DNA from 3 places in the Flammeovirga sp. SubArs3 genome. Region 1 is predicted to be linked to each of the others. Evidence: riboswitches for the same ligand, from Rfam matches in the RefSeq annotation. Region 1 holds a riboswitch; each other region holds the start of a gene.
The links. A riboswitch is a leader RNA that binds a small molecule or an ion and turns the genes downstream of it on or off. The one in region 1 is predicted to bind cobalamin.
Positions count from the first base shown of each region.

Region 2: linked by a shared signal. The riboswitch ahead of QL232_RS00250 (ribonucleotide-diphosphate reductase subunit beta) and the one ahead of QL232_RS03960 (ABC transporter substrate-binding protein) in region 1 are both predicted to bind cobalamin.
Region 3: linked by a shared signal. The riboswitch ahead of QL232_RS19770 ((2Fe-2S) ferredoxin domain-containing protein) and the one ahead of QL232_RS03960 (ABC transporter substrate-binding protein) in region 1 are both predicted to bind cobalamin.

Region 1 is NZ_CANDOA010000001.1:1,117,040-1,121,775, forward strand. Features, by position in the region: gene QL232_RS03950 (hypothetical protein) at 1-511, opposite strand, end outside; gene QL232_RS03955 (TonB-dependent receptor) at 519-2,387, opposite strand; gene QL232_RS03960 (ABC transporter substrate-binding protein) at 2,390-3,550, opposite strand; cobalamin riboswitch at 3,569-3,744, opposite strand; gene QL232_RS03965 (N-acetylmuramoyl-L-alanine amidase-like domain-containing protein) at 3,855-4,721, opposite strand.
Region 2 is NZ_CANDOA010000001.1:61,929-66,664, forward strand. Features, by position in the region: gene QL232_RS00245 (ribonucleoside-diphosphate reductase subunit alpha) at 268-1,956, opposite strand; gene QL232_RS00250 (ribonucleotide-diphosphate reductase subunit beta) at 2,047-3,024, opposite strand; cobalamin riboswitch at 3,184-3,387, opposite strand; gene QL232_RS00255 (BamA/TamA family outer membrane protein) at 3,828-4,736, opposite strand, start outside.
Region 3 is NZ_CANDOA010000007.1:233,285-238,020, forward strand. Features, by position in the region: gene cobI (precorrin-2 C(20)-methyltransferase) at 1-53, opposite strand, end outside; gene QL232_RS19760 (sirohydrochlorin chelatase) at 53-988, opposite strand; gene QL232_RS19765 (hypothetical protein) at 995-1,822, opposite strand; gene QL232_RS19770 ((2Fe-2S) ferredoxin domain-containing protein) at 1,819-2,607, opposite strand; cobalamin riboswitch at 2,742-2,939, opposite strand; gene QL232_RS19775 (AAA family ATPase) at 2,940-3,479, opposite strand; gene cbiB (adenosylcobinamide-phosphate synthase CbiB) at 3,479-4,417, opposite strand; gene QL232_RS19785 (aminotransferase class I/II-fold pyridoxal phosphate-dependent enzyme) at 4,408-4,736, opposite strand, start outside.

The sequences.
Region 1 (4,736 bases):
AAAATGAATTTTCAATTGAACCTGTTGATAAGTTTACAACATGTACTTTTGGATCTATGTAACTGTAAACAAAATCAACAACTTTTTTTTCTCCCCATTGAGTAACATAAGCATAGTTGCCATCAAAAGCAGCGTATCTAGGAGTTTCTACTTCTGAGTTGATTACATGGATCTTCTTTAATGTTTTTGTATCGGCAATGATAATTTGCTCACTTAACGAAGTAGTGATCACCGTTAACTCACCATTTGAAGTAAATCCTTCAACATGTCCACCAATGATCTCACCGTTTTGATCTTTGTAAGCTTGTTGAGAAACAGTTACGCTATCATCACCAAAAATGGATGCACCCATGATTGAAGTAGTATTAGGCTTACCAAATTGACCATATGAGTTCAATTGGAAACCTTCTGAACCAGGAACATAAGGAGTTGACTCTTTATCTTCAACACATGATGAAAAAATTACTGCAATAAATGCAAAGATTAGCTGAAATTTGTAAAACTTTTTCATGTCGTTTTTAAAAATTGAAATTTGCTTTGAACATATAATTAATACCCGGCATAGGGTATTCTTCATAGTTCTGGTATTCTGAATTAGTTATATTATTCACTTTAGCAGTCAATAAAATTCTGCTATTGTTTATTTTGAACCATTTGCTTAATCCAACATTAAGTAGTTGGTAAGCGTCAAGGTTGTAGTAATCATTTGCTGTAGTTCTCTTGCCAACGAAATTACCATCAATATTAAGAGACCAAGTTGCTATACCTAAGTTGATGTAGGACCTAAAAAGGTTTTTAGGTACATACATAAGTTGTTTGTCTTTGTCTAAGTTCTGAGCATCAGTGAAAGAGTATGCTGCTCCAAACTTCCATTTTAATAGTTGTTTTGAATACTGATTTCCAATATCTGCACTTACTTCTACACCCCTAGAATATGTTTCTTTTACGTTGGCAGCATATGTAGGATTTCCTGGAATCCATAAGATTTTATTAAAAGTTCTAAGGTAAAATCCCGTTACTGATGTATTGAATGTTAGATGGTTGTTGCTTTTTGTATAGTCAAAGCCTAAATCAACATTATATCCATCTTCTGGTTTAATGTCTGGGTTAGCTTTTTCTCCCCAATACCTTTCGTTAAGGGTAGGGACTCTATAACTTCTTCCAGCCGAACTTTTAATTTTTAAGGATTGACTCCCATCTTCTAATGCGATATAAGATAAATTAAGTGAGGGTGTAAATGGAGCTGAGTATCCTGTAACGACTGTTTGACGTAATGTGGTAGATACATTAAAACGATTGGTGACATCCCATCTAACAGCAGCAAAAACGGATCCTCTAAATTCTTCTGTGTCGGCAGCGTAGGCATAAACATCTGGCCAAATGTTCATAAGGGTCAAACCAGTTTGTAATGTTAAACTGTTGGTTAATGATGTTTCACCTCTATAATCTCCTTGAACTCTTTGTGTGGCAATTTGGCTTCCACCGTTTAATAATTCATCTTGAATATAGGCGACACTTGCAGTATGTGTCCATTGATCATTCTTCACTTTGTAATTAACAACTCCTCTAAAATTTGTATTTTCAGTAGAGTCATAAGTACTGGGCTTCATGTTATTACCCATGATTGGTTGAATACCCCTTTGATCTTGTGTATACCATAAATTAACGGACCATTCTTCGTTTTCATTTGGTTTAAAATGAGTTTCATGAAGAATTCCTGCATGCCAAAAACCAGCATTTTGTTGTACCTGATCTTCTTTAGCATACTCATTATAAAATGTATAATCATTATCAGCCATCTGATAAAGGCCTACTGTCTTATGCTTCCATTTATTATTACCATATTGAGCTTTAAAACCATAAAATTGTTGATTGAAGCTTCCATATGCTGTTTGTATTTCAAAATGATTTTCACTCTCCCAATCCAATTGATCTTTAAGGATAATGGTGCCACCTACTGCACCAGAACCATATTGTGCAGAACTTGCTCCATACTGAAGGTCAATATTGTCAAAATAGAAAGTATTAATGGTAGACATATCTGTTTGACCTAACGTCAAAGAATTTAAGTTAATACCATTCCATACAATCGCAGTATTTTCTGGAGATGCACCACGAATAGAGATACTAGAAAGTTGCCCTGGAGCACCATATTCTCGAATATATACTGAAGCTTTATCTCTTAATAAAGTCGCTAGGGTACCTTCATTATAGAATTGCATTTCAGTACTGTCAAAGGTTTGAATATGTGCCCCTTGACTATAATACTTCATTGATTTGGCAGTGATCTCAACTTCTTTTAATTCTCGATCAGGAAGCTGATACTCTTGACCTACACAATAAGTGGAGATAAAGAATAAAACGGCCATTAGACCTTTTAATCTCATGATTAATTAATTTTTTGAAAGAAGTATAATTCGTGATCAGGAAGAAGTTCCGGATGGAAAATCTTAATAAGGTCAGCTAAAATGATTTCTGGGTGTAAAATTCCTGTACCCCAATAATCATTGGCTGCTTTATTCATTTTATTATTGTTGTTGTAGATTCCTCCGTTAGTAAATGCATCAAATTCAGCATATCTTTTGTCAATACCTTTTAACTCTTCTAAGGAATTGACCATGCCAACGTTAATCCAATATTTTGCATCTTTTCCTTTTGCATAAACGCCTTCTAAATCGAATTGTAAACTACCTTTTTGATCATTGTCGAACCAAGGATAATCTACATGAACATCATGAAAAGCTTTAGCCAAATATGAAGCTCCACCGGGTACAGACCAAAGGCCTTTGTACGGTAAACCACTAATCACTTTCGGAGAAGATTTTGCCTGAGTAGCTAGATGTTTATATTCGTTGTATTGCTTTGTAATGCTTTCAAACAAAGCATTTGCTTCGGCTTCCTTGTTAAGAAGAGCACCAAAAACCTTAATCCATTCGGCTCTTCCCAATAAGTCACTTTCTTGCCAGTCTGTATTGGCTAAGATGGGAATGCCTGCTTTTTGAATAACTGGGAAGGAAGTTGAAGATGTTGAACTGCTTCCTACAACCATAACCAAGTCAGCATCACTTAAGATTACTTTTTCAGCATTTCCTTCCATATCATAACCAACAGAAATAATACGACCTTCTTCCATACGGTCAATAATGTCTTGGCTATACATATAGGTTTTATCAACATACCCCCTTATGGCATCAATACTTCCAAGTTCTTCCATCATAGAAGTTTGTGCGGTGGTCGTTGTAATTACATTTTTTACTGGAATTGAAATAACTTGATGGCCTTTGTATTGATCAGGAAGAGAATTCCCTTTTGGTAATAATACAAATGTCTCTTGACCGTCGTTAAAAGGATTGATGAAGTGTATTAATTTAAGATTGTCCTTATATTCTAACTTAAAAGTTTTAGCATGTAACACTTCCGATTTTACTGAGCCAATATTTTGCTCTTGATTCTCTTTCTGAGACGTTTGTTTGTTTTCCTTCTGCTGACATCCAAAAAATAGGATGAGGAAAGAAAGGACTATAGTATATAGTGACTTGTTTAGCTGCATTCCTTTTTACTTTACACCCGAAGAATATTTCCAAACAAAAGATATCCTGACTTTCCTTTTAGATGAGCCTTCCCGAGTGTACTCAGTGGCATTTTCATCAACCCTTACAGGTAGGATTACAGTAGCGGGGACTGTTTTGGATTCTCACCAAATTCCCTTTTGTTTGATGCAAATATGATAGATGATTATTTACAATACAACTAAAAAGATTATTTATGAAGCATGACTGTGATCATTAAAAATCATTTACAAATCCATTATCAGTAGCAGTTTTGCCAAGAAATACTATTATTCAAAAGATAAACTAGTTGATTCTTGCAACTGTTATACCGGTGTTCAATTTGCTGTTTTTTAACCACTCTGCTAAAGGCTTCTTTGTGATTTCAACTTTTCCTCCAGATTGTGAGGCATGCAATAAATGTATACGGTTGTCTTCCAATCTTACTGCAAAGCCAACATGGGAGACATCTAAACCATCTACTTTACAAACCAAAGCAATGATATCTCCAGATTCTATTTTACTTTCTATCTCAGCTATTTCTTTAATATATATTTGAGAGAGTGGCTTTGTATTTATTTGATCTTCAATTTTCTTGATCTCTACTAAAGCGGAATCATTACCAACTAACTGTTTGTACGCAGTGATATGAGTACTCATAAAGTTGATTTTCTTATCGTACACTGTTCCTCCGATTTTCTCCGTAACGTCAGTAACAATACCTTTTTTCTGATTATTTCTTATCCATTCTGTAAAATAATGTAATCGTGAAGGGTACCCATTTCGTCTCCCGTCTCTATATCTTAAATATTCTAAGATACTTGCATAATGATTGAGATTTCTAAATTTTTCATTGTCCTCTCCAGAATACAATTTAGTTAAAGCAACTACAGATTCTACAAAGGTAGTACAATCAAAACCTAGATAATTAATGACTAAGTCTTCCCTCTTTTCATTTATTTCTAGGGTCTTTTCAAGATAGGGTTCACCTACAAATGTTTTGGCAATACTGATTGCCTTTTCATTCGAAGTAAGCCCTTGTAAAGGAAGTTGGTTTAATGTTGTGAGCTTATCTTCAAAAGCTTTTGTACTTGGAATTGTACAAACAAACTGTGCTTGGCAATAAAAAGTGATAAATAATAAGCTAATTATAGATAAGAATTGTCTTGACATATTTATTTTTTGCAT
Region 2 (4,736 bases), 1.1 Mb from region 1:
TTACTTTCCAACAAAGGAAACAAATAATTCAGAGAATTACATCAATTTAAGTCAGAAGATTATTCATTAAACTTTTATTGAAAACTCTTAACCACTTTAGTTTCCTTACTCAGAAACTATGATACAATTATACGGGTAAGTTTCCAAATAAGGAAACACAGTTAAACTGTATTAACATAAAAAGCAATAATTATGAAAAAGAGCAACAAAAAAAGCTGCTACCCTACTAAAAGGATAACAGCTTCTAAGTTTATCTTTGATTTGAGATTAACCCTCACATGAGACACAAACATCTTCTGTGACATTCATTTGAGCTCTCAAAATACTTTCACTTCTTTGGTAGTATAATGTTTTTACTCCTAAAGCATGTGCTTCAAGCATTACTGCATTAATATCTTTTACCGGTGTTGATGGAGGGAAGTTCAAGTTCAAGCTTTGAGATTGGTCAATAAATTGTTGACGTAACGCAGCTTGACGAACAATAGCCATCTGGTTGATTTCTTTGAAAGTAAGGAACAATTCTTTCTCTTCTGGAGTTAAAGCATTGATATTTTGTACTGAACCCCCGTCTGCTAAAATTTGTTTCCAGATATCATCATTGTTCAATCCTTTTTCTTCTAGCAACTCTTCTAACTGCTTATTTTTTCTTGAGAATACACCTTTAGCAGAGTCCATTACATAATAGTTACTTGCCATTGGCTCAATACCAGTTGAGTATCCACCAGCAATCAAAGCATTAGAAGTTGTAGGAGCAATAGTTAACAATGTAGAGTTTCTTCTACCTGTATCCATCATTACCTTAGGCTCACCATAAGCGTTCGCTAACTTTTCTGAAGCTCTGATAGATTGCTCTTTAATTTGTTTGAAGATAATTCTTGTCCAAGAATCAGCCGCAATACCAGCAAAAGGAATTTTCTTCTTTTGTAAGAAGCTATGCCATCCTAAAACACCCAAACCTAATGCTCTATGGTTTTTAGCAAAGTTCACAGCTCTTTGCATGTGATCAATACCTTTGGCTTTATCAATAAACTCTTCCATTACTGCATCTAAGAAGAAAGTAGCTGTCTCAACTAAGTCAGTATCTTTCCACTCATCATAACGCACTAAGTTTAATGATGACAAACAACAAACGAATGATTCTTCTTCATTAGAAGGAAGCATGATCTCAGAACAAAGGTTAGAGGCTTTGATTTCCATCCCTTGATCTTTGTACCATCTTGGACGTTGATTGTTTGCGTTATCTTTATATAAGACATAAGGAATGCCTTTTTCAATTCTAGATTTGATCACTTTTGCCCAAACCTCACGGCTACGTCTGTCTCCTTCTCTTACCTTTTGAATAAAGTTATCAGAAACAGTTACACCCATGAAAATATTTTGAATTGTCTTTCCAACATCTTTAATAGTTAGAAATTCGTCGATATCTTCATGCTCAACGTCAAGGTAAGCAGCAAGCATACCTCGTCTTGTACTTCCTTGGTTTGTACCGTTGATTACTGAATCAAACATTTCCAAGAAAGGGTATACACCGTTTGAAGTACCGTTATTTGTTATTTCAGCACCTCTAGGACGTACATCAGACATATTGATAGAAGTACCTCCACCAATTTTCGACATCATCATTACTTCTGCTAAAGTAGAACCGATACCAGCAATACTATCAGGCACATAACTACCAAAACAACTGATTGGTAATCCTCTTTCTGTACCCATATTTGACCATACAGGTGAAGCAGGACATAAATAGTTATTCCAAATAGCGTCAAAGAATCTTTTTTCGAAATCGGGTCTTTTTAATCGAGTTGCAGCAGCTTTAGCAATTCTTGTTACAGCATCTCTTACAGTTTCACCTTCTAATAGGTAACCGTTATTTAAAGTTTGCAATCCTTCATGAGTCATCCATTTTGGGCTTGCTTCCAAATTAGATGCTTCAGCAGTTAAAGTAATTTCAGACATAATTAAGAACTGAGGGTGTGTAGTGGTGTTTAGAAAGAAATTGAAATTACAAGGGAGAATAGCTGCTCCCTTGTATTGTAGTATTTTTGCTTAGAATAAATCGTCAGCGGTAACTGACTGAGTTTTCTTTGTATATTCTGTTGGACGTACGGCAAAGAAATCATCATGAGCAAGACCGAATACTTCCTCATCAAACCATTGCATTTCTTTAAGTACTTCTTTGTCTACTTCGAAAGTTGGCTTTAAACCAATTTCTGATAAACTCTTATTTAAACGGTCTCTCATGAAATGTACCAAGTGATTGATTGGTAAGAAATCAAACTCGCCATTTTCAAAGATGCCTGTAAGTAATCTTACTTCAACATCATGAGAAATCTTAGCCGCTTCATAGATACGGTTTTGTAATTCTTCAGTATTCAACTCAGGGTATTCAGCAATCATGGAGTTGTACAACCACATACCTGCTCTTGCATGTGAGTTTTCATCTTTCGCAGACCACTTAATGATATTACCAATACCTTTTAATTGGTTTTTGAATTTTTTGAATGAAAGAAGAATAGCAAACTGAGAGAATAAGTTTACATTTTCAGTGAAACAAGAGAAAATTGCAATCGACTGAAGTAAATCTTCTGGTTTTGCATTTCCTTGTGCATCAACTGTCACTTGTGATAACATTTCAAGACGTTCCATAGCTGTTTCATCTTCTAGGAATGCCTCAAAATTATCCAAATCTAACAATTCGTTTAAACGAGCGTATGCTGATGCATGTCTAGCTTCATTTTCTGCAAAAGTGATCGCCATTGCTTTAATCTCAGGCTTAGGAATAAATTGTCCGATCACACCCCAGAAATCATCCTGAACGTTTGTTTCTGTTTGTGCAAATGTCTTTAAAATATTACCAATAACATCACGCTCATGATCACTTAAGTTTGTTTTGAATTGCTGAATATCAGCATCAAAATTCACTTCTGAGTGAATCCAAAAAGTCTGATGAATTGCATCAATGAACTCTTGTGCTTTTGGGTATTCAAAAGGTTTGTAAGCTACACGTTTATCTAGTAAACTCATTGTTATATTTAAAGTTTTTAATGTAAACAACACTGACAACTAATTTGTTGCCGCACATTTGACGTTTGCTAATTTTACTTTACAAGACTCTTTGACTAAAACTTTGAAAACATTCAAAGAAGATAGATCAACGATTTGCTCTCCCTTATCCCGAAGGAGGTAAATTAAGCACACGATGGCAGGTCTTCTGGCTCGTTTTTAAGTGATGAAATTCTCCCTTCCCATACCCAAAAGATATAGTGGTTAAAAATTGAACTCATCTAAAAACTTACAGCTGCGGGAACAGCATAGGAATTACACCTATTTCCCTTTTCACTGAAGCATTCTCAACTTCACTTCAGCACCTTCGTTTTAACAAATAAATAGCCTTTTCGTGATTATTGCAAACATTTTTGATGGTAATTTTATAAAAAAAAATATTCTCAATTTTATCATTTTTTACTTGACTGAATCAAAAATTAGCGCTAATAAGAAGAGAGCTAACTACCTATCAATAATTGTACTATTCTAATATTTCAAAAAGTAACACCTGTCCCAATCAATGAAACATTTTTTGTATTACTCGTTCAAAAAAAAATATAATATATAACACAATAAATCAGGATTTGTTTTCAGAGATCACATAACGACTATATACAAAATTAAATTTGGGTTGTATCATGAAAAAAAAGCTCATTTTTAATAAAAGATTTTTTTTCATGATTCACCTTTTATTAAAAATGAGCTTAATGACTGTTTGTAAATTTCAAACAAACAGAATTATTGTCTTGATTTTTTATTCAAAAAATAATAATGATGTCATCTTAAAAAGCTTCACCAAAAGTTAGATAAATTCCGGAGCTTCCATCAGGGCCAATTCCATAGTCCGCTCTTAGTGATGCTTTGTCTTCTTCGTTAATCAGTAACCTTACACCAACACCTCCCGAAAGTTTAGTTTCTGAAAAATTAAAATCACTGCTATTTTCATAAACGTTAGCAGTTGCAACAAAGGCTGTCATTCCTAATCTCCAGAACATATGCTGTCTTACTTCTGCTTGAAAGGCGATCATATTATTATCTCTATATCTACCTTCATAGACACCTCTCATCATATTCAAACCTCCCATAAGTGCCATTTCTCTAAAAGGAACATCACCATATGTTGAGTTGTAAATACCCTGAAAAGCCACTACTGTTTTTCCTTCTTTCTCTCTACTCACATCAAAGTACTTTCTTGCATCCAAGTAAATACGTTCGAATTTATAATCGCTTCCTAAAAAAGAGTTATAGGTTTCGATTTTAGCTTCAATATAATGCCCGCCAGAAGGTGTCAATACAAGGTCTCTTGTGTCCCATTTGTACACAAATCCTAATCCTGAAAGTGAACCACCTGCATACCCAGGTATTTCAGAGACATCACCATAACTTCCATCCTCTCTTGGTCCAACACTTATATCCCAAAAATTAGCGTATCTGTATTGAAGACCAAAAAACATCTTATCTCTAATTTTTTTCAGAAACTGTTGTCGGAAATCAACTTTGGTCCAATCCATCAACTGTTCATTGCTATTTGGAGTGTCCCCACCAATACCGTAATATTTCTCTGGGTATTTAGCATACTCCCATGTTCCTTCGAATAACCAGTTTTCATCTTTGGTAAAAATAGTATGCTCCAACTTCAACCTCATTTGATTTTCTAAAGTATAGAAACCTATAAATGTTGCATTTGATGG
Region 3 (4,736 bases), on a different contig from region 1:
AAATCGGGATCGCCGGGTCCTAGTGAAATCCCATATACTTTTCCTCTACTCATTATATTCCAAGTATATTTTTAAAGGTTTTCATCATTCCTTTTTTCTCATCCACTTTTTCATCTTCCTCAAAAAGAATCCCTTTTACATTTAAGTGATGTCCGACTTGATCTTTTCCCTCTTCTTCTTCAAAGCCAATGATCTGCTTACGGTATTTACACATTTGGCAGTTCATATTCGCTTCTCCATTTTTTGCTTGGTCTAGTCTCTCATCAAAAGCTTGTAGTATCAGTTCATCTGCTCCAAAAGCTTCTGTGTTAACATACTCTGTTGTAGATGATTTATTAAAATCGTCTACAGTGGCATAGATTCTTTCGAGCAGTACTCCCGTAAAGAAGAAAAAAGGAATAACATAGGTGCGTTTCATACCTAATTTCTCAAACATTGGTAAGGCTTCTGCCGTCGTAGGGTAAGCTGTTCCACTATAGCCAACGGTCGTAAAACCAAACCCCATACCTTCCCAAAGCATGGCAGCTAGTTTGTGTACATCAGAATTCGCATCTGGATCTGTGGTACCTCTACCAATTACCATCAACCCACATTCTTTTCGGTCAATTGGTGGTAGTAAAGCTTCCTGTTCCTCGATTCTTTTTTTAGATAAATCCAAAAGATAAGAACTTACACCGATGTGTGTTCCCATCTTAATTTCAAGGTCTGGATAATACGATTGGATCGTATTCATCTCATAAGGAATATCATTTTTAGCATGTGACCCCGCAAAAAGAATTACAGGTAATGCATAAATTACCCTTACTCCTTTTTCGTACAACCGTTCAACTGCAGCCTCATATAAAGGGTGACTAAATTCTAAAAAACCATAGTCTACTTCATATTCATTTTCGTACCTATTTTTTAACAAGGCAACGAGTTTTTTGAAAGCATCGGTTCCCGTTTTTCTTCTAGACCCATGGCCACATAATAATATTCCTTCTTTCATTGTCTTTTATATTTTCACCTCTTCATTGAAGTAGGCTTGAGGATCATCATATATATATTCAAAGGATAACAATCGCTTTGATTTACTATTATCAATCAGTTTAAAAGCAAAACTCTTACTGTCTCTAAATATGGGTAGAGGTAACCCTAAGGTTACTGCAGCATTTGTATATAAATCCCTTCGAATAGGATGAAGGCCTGCACAGCCGTTAATCACTTCCCCAAAAAGGTCCTGTTCTATCACCTCTACAATCAAATTTATCGCATCGGTTTGATGGATAACATTGACTGGCACATTTGGATTTTTCAAGACCCTATTTTCCCTTAGTAGCTGAGATGGATGACGTCCTCCTCCAATTAAACCTGCCATTCGGACAGCTGTCAATTGTTTTCCAAAATGTTGACGTAATACTTTTTCTGCTTGATATATATTTTTCCCTCCAATACTTTCAGGAGTGAAATGATCTGATTCTTGAATAGATTGATTGGTATTTGGATAGACAGAAGTGGAACTTACAAAGATGACTTTTTGATGAGTAGGTGTATGTTTTGTCAATTGTTCAATTTGTTTGACATACACTCCATTTTGATCTCTCCGGTCAGCAGGAGGAAAACAAATAATTAAAACATCAGATGAATTGATAAAATCACTCCAGCATCCATGAATTTTATCTTCTTCTATTTTAATCAGTGAAATTTGTTCTGAAGGTTCAAAAGTGAGTAATTCTTCTATTGAGGCAACACTACCTCTCACATCAAACCCTCTTTCTCTTAAACAATTGGCTAATGGTTTTCCTAACCAACCTACTCCTACAATAGTCACCTTTCTTTTCATACTGTTTCCAATTTTATCCCTTTTAATTGTACTTCTAAACAGTATTGCCAAGCATGGTTTTCAAGCCAAATTAGCCCAAGTTCTTCACCAAATTTATTTTTTAGTCGAATCCCTTTTTTTAAGGAGTCCAACTGTTCAAAATATTCAACTACTGCAATTCTCTTTTTGACTAGATTTTGATTTTTCTGATCAATTGGAGCGATAATCAACTCTATTGTTTCCTCTGCCAATTCTAGTTCAAGAGTATACTTTTGACTGTAATTGACATTTTTAATTTCACTAAATGAAAATGATGTTCGATTAGCAAGAGAAAGCGTAGAATATGGACTATTTTCCGATAAATAGAGAAAAAGTGGATAGGTATATTGATCAGAGGCAAAGCCTTTTGTTATTCGACATTCTCCAAGTTCTGAGTCCATCTTTATAGAAAATGGTTTTGGAGTAAAAGCACCTCTTTCTTTCTCCGATTTTATCTCAGACCATTCATCTTGATAGAGTAAATAGTCTTCAACGGGTTTTTGGTGTTCCAAATGGCTTTTAATAATTTCTAAGCCCTTTTGTGGAGTGAGATCTTTGTACCAATAGTTGGGTTGAACAATACATGTTGGAGCATCCTCACACCGGCCATTACATCTAGTTTTGATCGTATGAGTACTGTCCCATTGTCCGCTATTTCTAAGGTAAGCTCTTACATTTCGTACTACTTCCTCAGAACCTGCTTTTTGGCAAGATCCACCATCACAAAATAAAAAAATCTGTTGAGTCTCAGCAATGTTTTTCCCCATGATTCAGATTGTTTGATGAATAGCAACAATTGGGGATAATAGAATGACAATCTGTTTATTGTTAGCAAGTTAGTAAAACTAACAAAGTGTACTAATAGATTGAAGGTCACAACTTTTATTCCCGAAAGTTTGTTTTCTTGTTTGCAAAAAAAGGTAGGTATTCTGACTTGCTTTCTTCTGTTACTCCTTCCCATTTATCTTAACAGTGGCTCATTGTAACAAAATTGTTTTCGAAAGAAAACGAAAGCTTACAGCTGCGGGTACAGTTTTGGATTCACACCAAATTCCCTTTTCATTCCAACATTAGGAACTCCTTTTCAGCAGTGGCAAATTTACTTAATTTTAGTTGGTAAGCAAACCTTGTTAAGAACAAAGTCTAAACGGCTCTGTACTGATGTAAATGGTAAATAAACTATCTCAAATCCATAATCCAGATAAGTTTTCTCTAAAACAGGTGATAATTGCTGCTGATAAGAAAATGATTCTGGCCTTTGAGGATCTTTGGTATATATTTCTTCCCAAGGAAGTGCAAAAAATACCTCTTTTTTATAATATCGATGGAAAGGAAACAATGTTAAGTAATCAGGAACTGGTTTCTCCTGAAACCGAAGGTAGGCAATGGTATCAATAATACTTCTATCACAAAAAATTGCTTCGGAATATTCTCTTAAATGATCTAATGTTCTTTGAAAGACTAGTTCACTAAACCGTTCAACGTTCTTCCATGGCATGCCTTCTCTTCCATATTTCTGTTCATCTATTATCACCTGACGCGAGGCTTCGGGCATTGTTAATACACTCGACCTTTCAATCGTATTAATCAAGGTCGTTTTTCCTGTACCTGCTGCTCCTGAGATGATAGAAATACTCATTAGTAGACTTGTATTAAAATGAGATAAAAAGCAATGAGTAAAACGAAAAACCAACTAGTACTATAGTTGATATTTGCTACTTTATAAATTTCTTGATGCAGAATAGATCTTTGATTAGTTCCGATATATGGTTTCTCTACCAATTTGCCTCCATAATAATTAGGACCACCAAATCTCACTTTTAGAATATAGGCTAAAGCAGCTTCCGGATACCCCGCATTGGGACTACTATGTTTTTTTCCTTCAGTGAAAACTGTTGCCAAACCTCCGAACCGAAATGAAACGACCAACATAAAAAAAGCTGTTAGTCGGGCAGGAATATAATTCGCAACATCATCTAGTTTGGCTGCAAATCTCCCAAATTGTTCATAGCGGTCATTTTTATAGCCAATCATAGAATCAAAAGTATTGATCATTTTATAGGCCATTGCTCCGGGAACTCCTAAAATGACAAAATAGAACAAGGGGGCAATTACACCATCACTTAAGTTTTCAGACATAGTTTCAAGGGTAGCCGTACGAATTTGCTGTTCATTTAATGCTGAAGTATCTCTACCTACAATCCAAGAAAGTCTTTTTCTCCCTGCCTCTAATCCTTCTTTTTCTAATACATTAAACACTGCAATTCCTTCTTTTACTAATGTTTTATTGGCTAAACAGTAAAACAATAAAATGACACTAAGAAGTATTGATACAATAGTATTTAACTCATCAATATAGTTTAGTACATAGTAAGGAACTACAAATGATAAACTCACTAAAGTAATCGTTAATAAAGCTCCTTTTAAAAACTTATTTTTTCCATTATTTAGACGCTTTTCTCCCTTCGCTATAAGGTTTCCATATCCCACAATAAGGTGTGGCAAAACTCTAGGATCTCCAAAAATTTGATCCAACACAAAGGCAATAATTAAGATGAGTATTGACTTTATATCCATGAAGTAAGTGCTTTAATAATTTGTTTGTTAGCCGTTGGTGATTGTACAGAAAGTCGAATAAACTCTCCTTCTAAACTAGTAAAATTGGTAGCGTCTCTTATCAAAATTCCTTTGCTAATTAAGACGTTCTTTAATTCACTTGCCTTTCCTTTTAATAATTTAACCAAGAAGTAAGACGTGTTAGTTTCTTGTACCTCTATATGCTCAATCGCTCTTAATTGATCTTGAAAAAATATCCGTTCTTTTAATAGACTTTCAATATCAAAAATCAGTTGGTCATAATTCTCAAAAAGGTATTTTCCTGTTTGAATAGCCAACC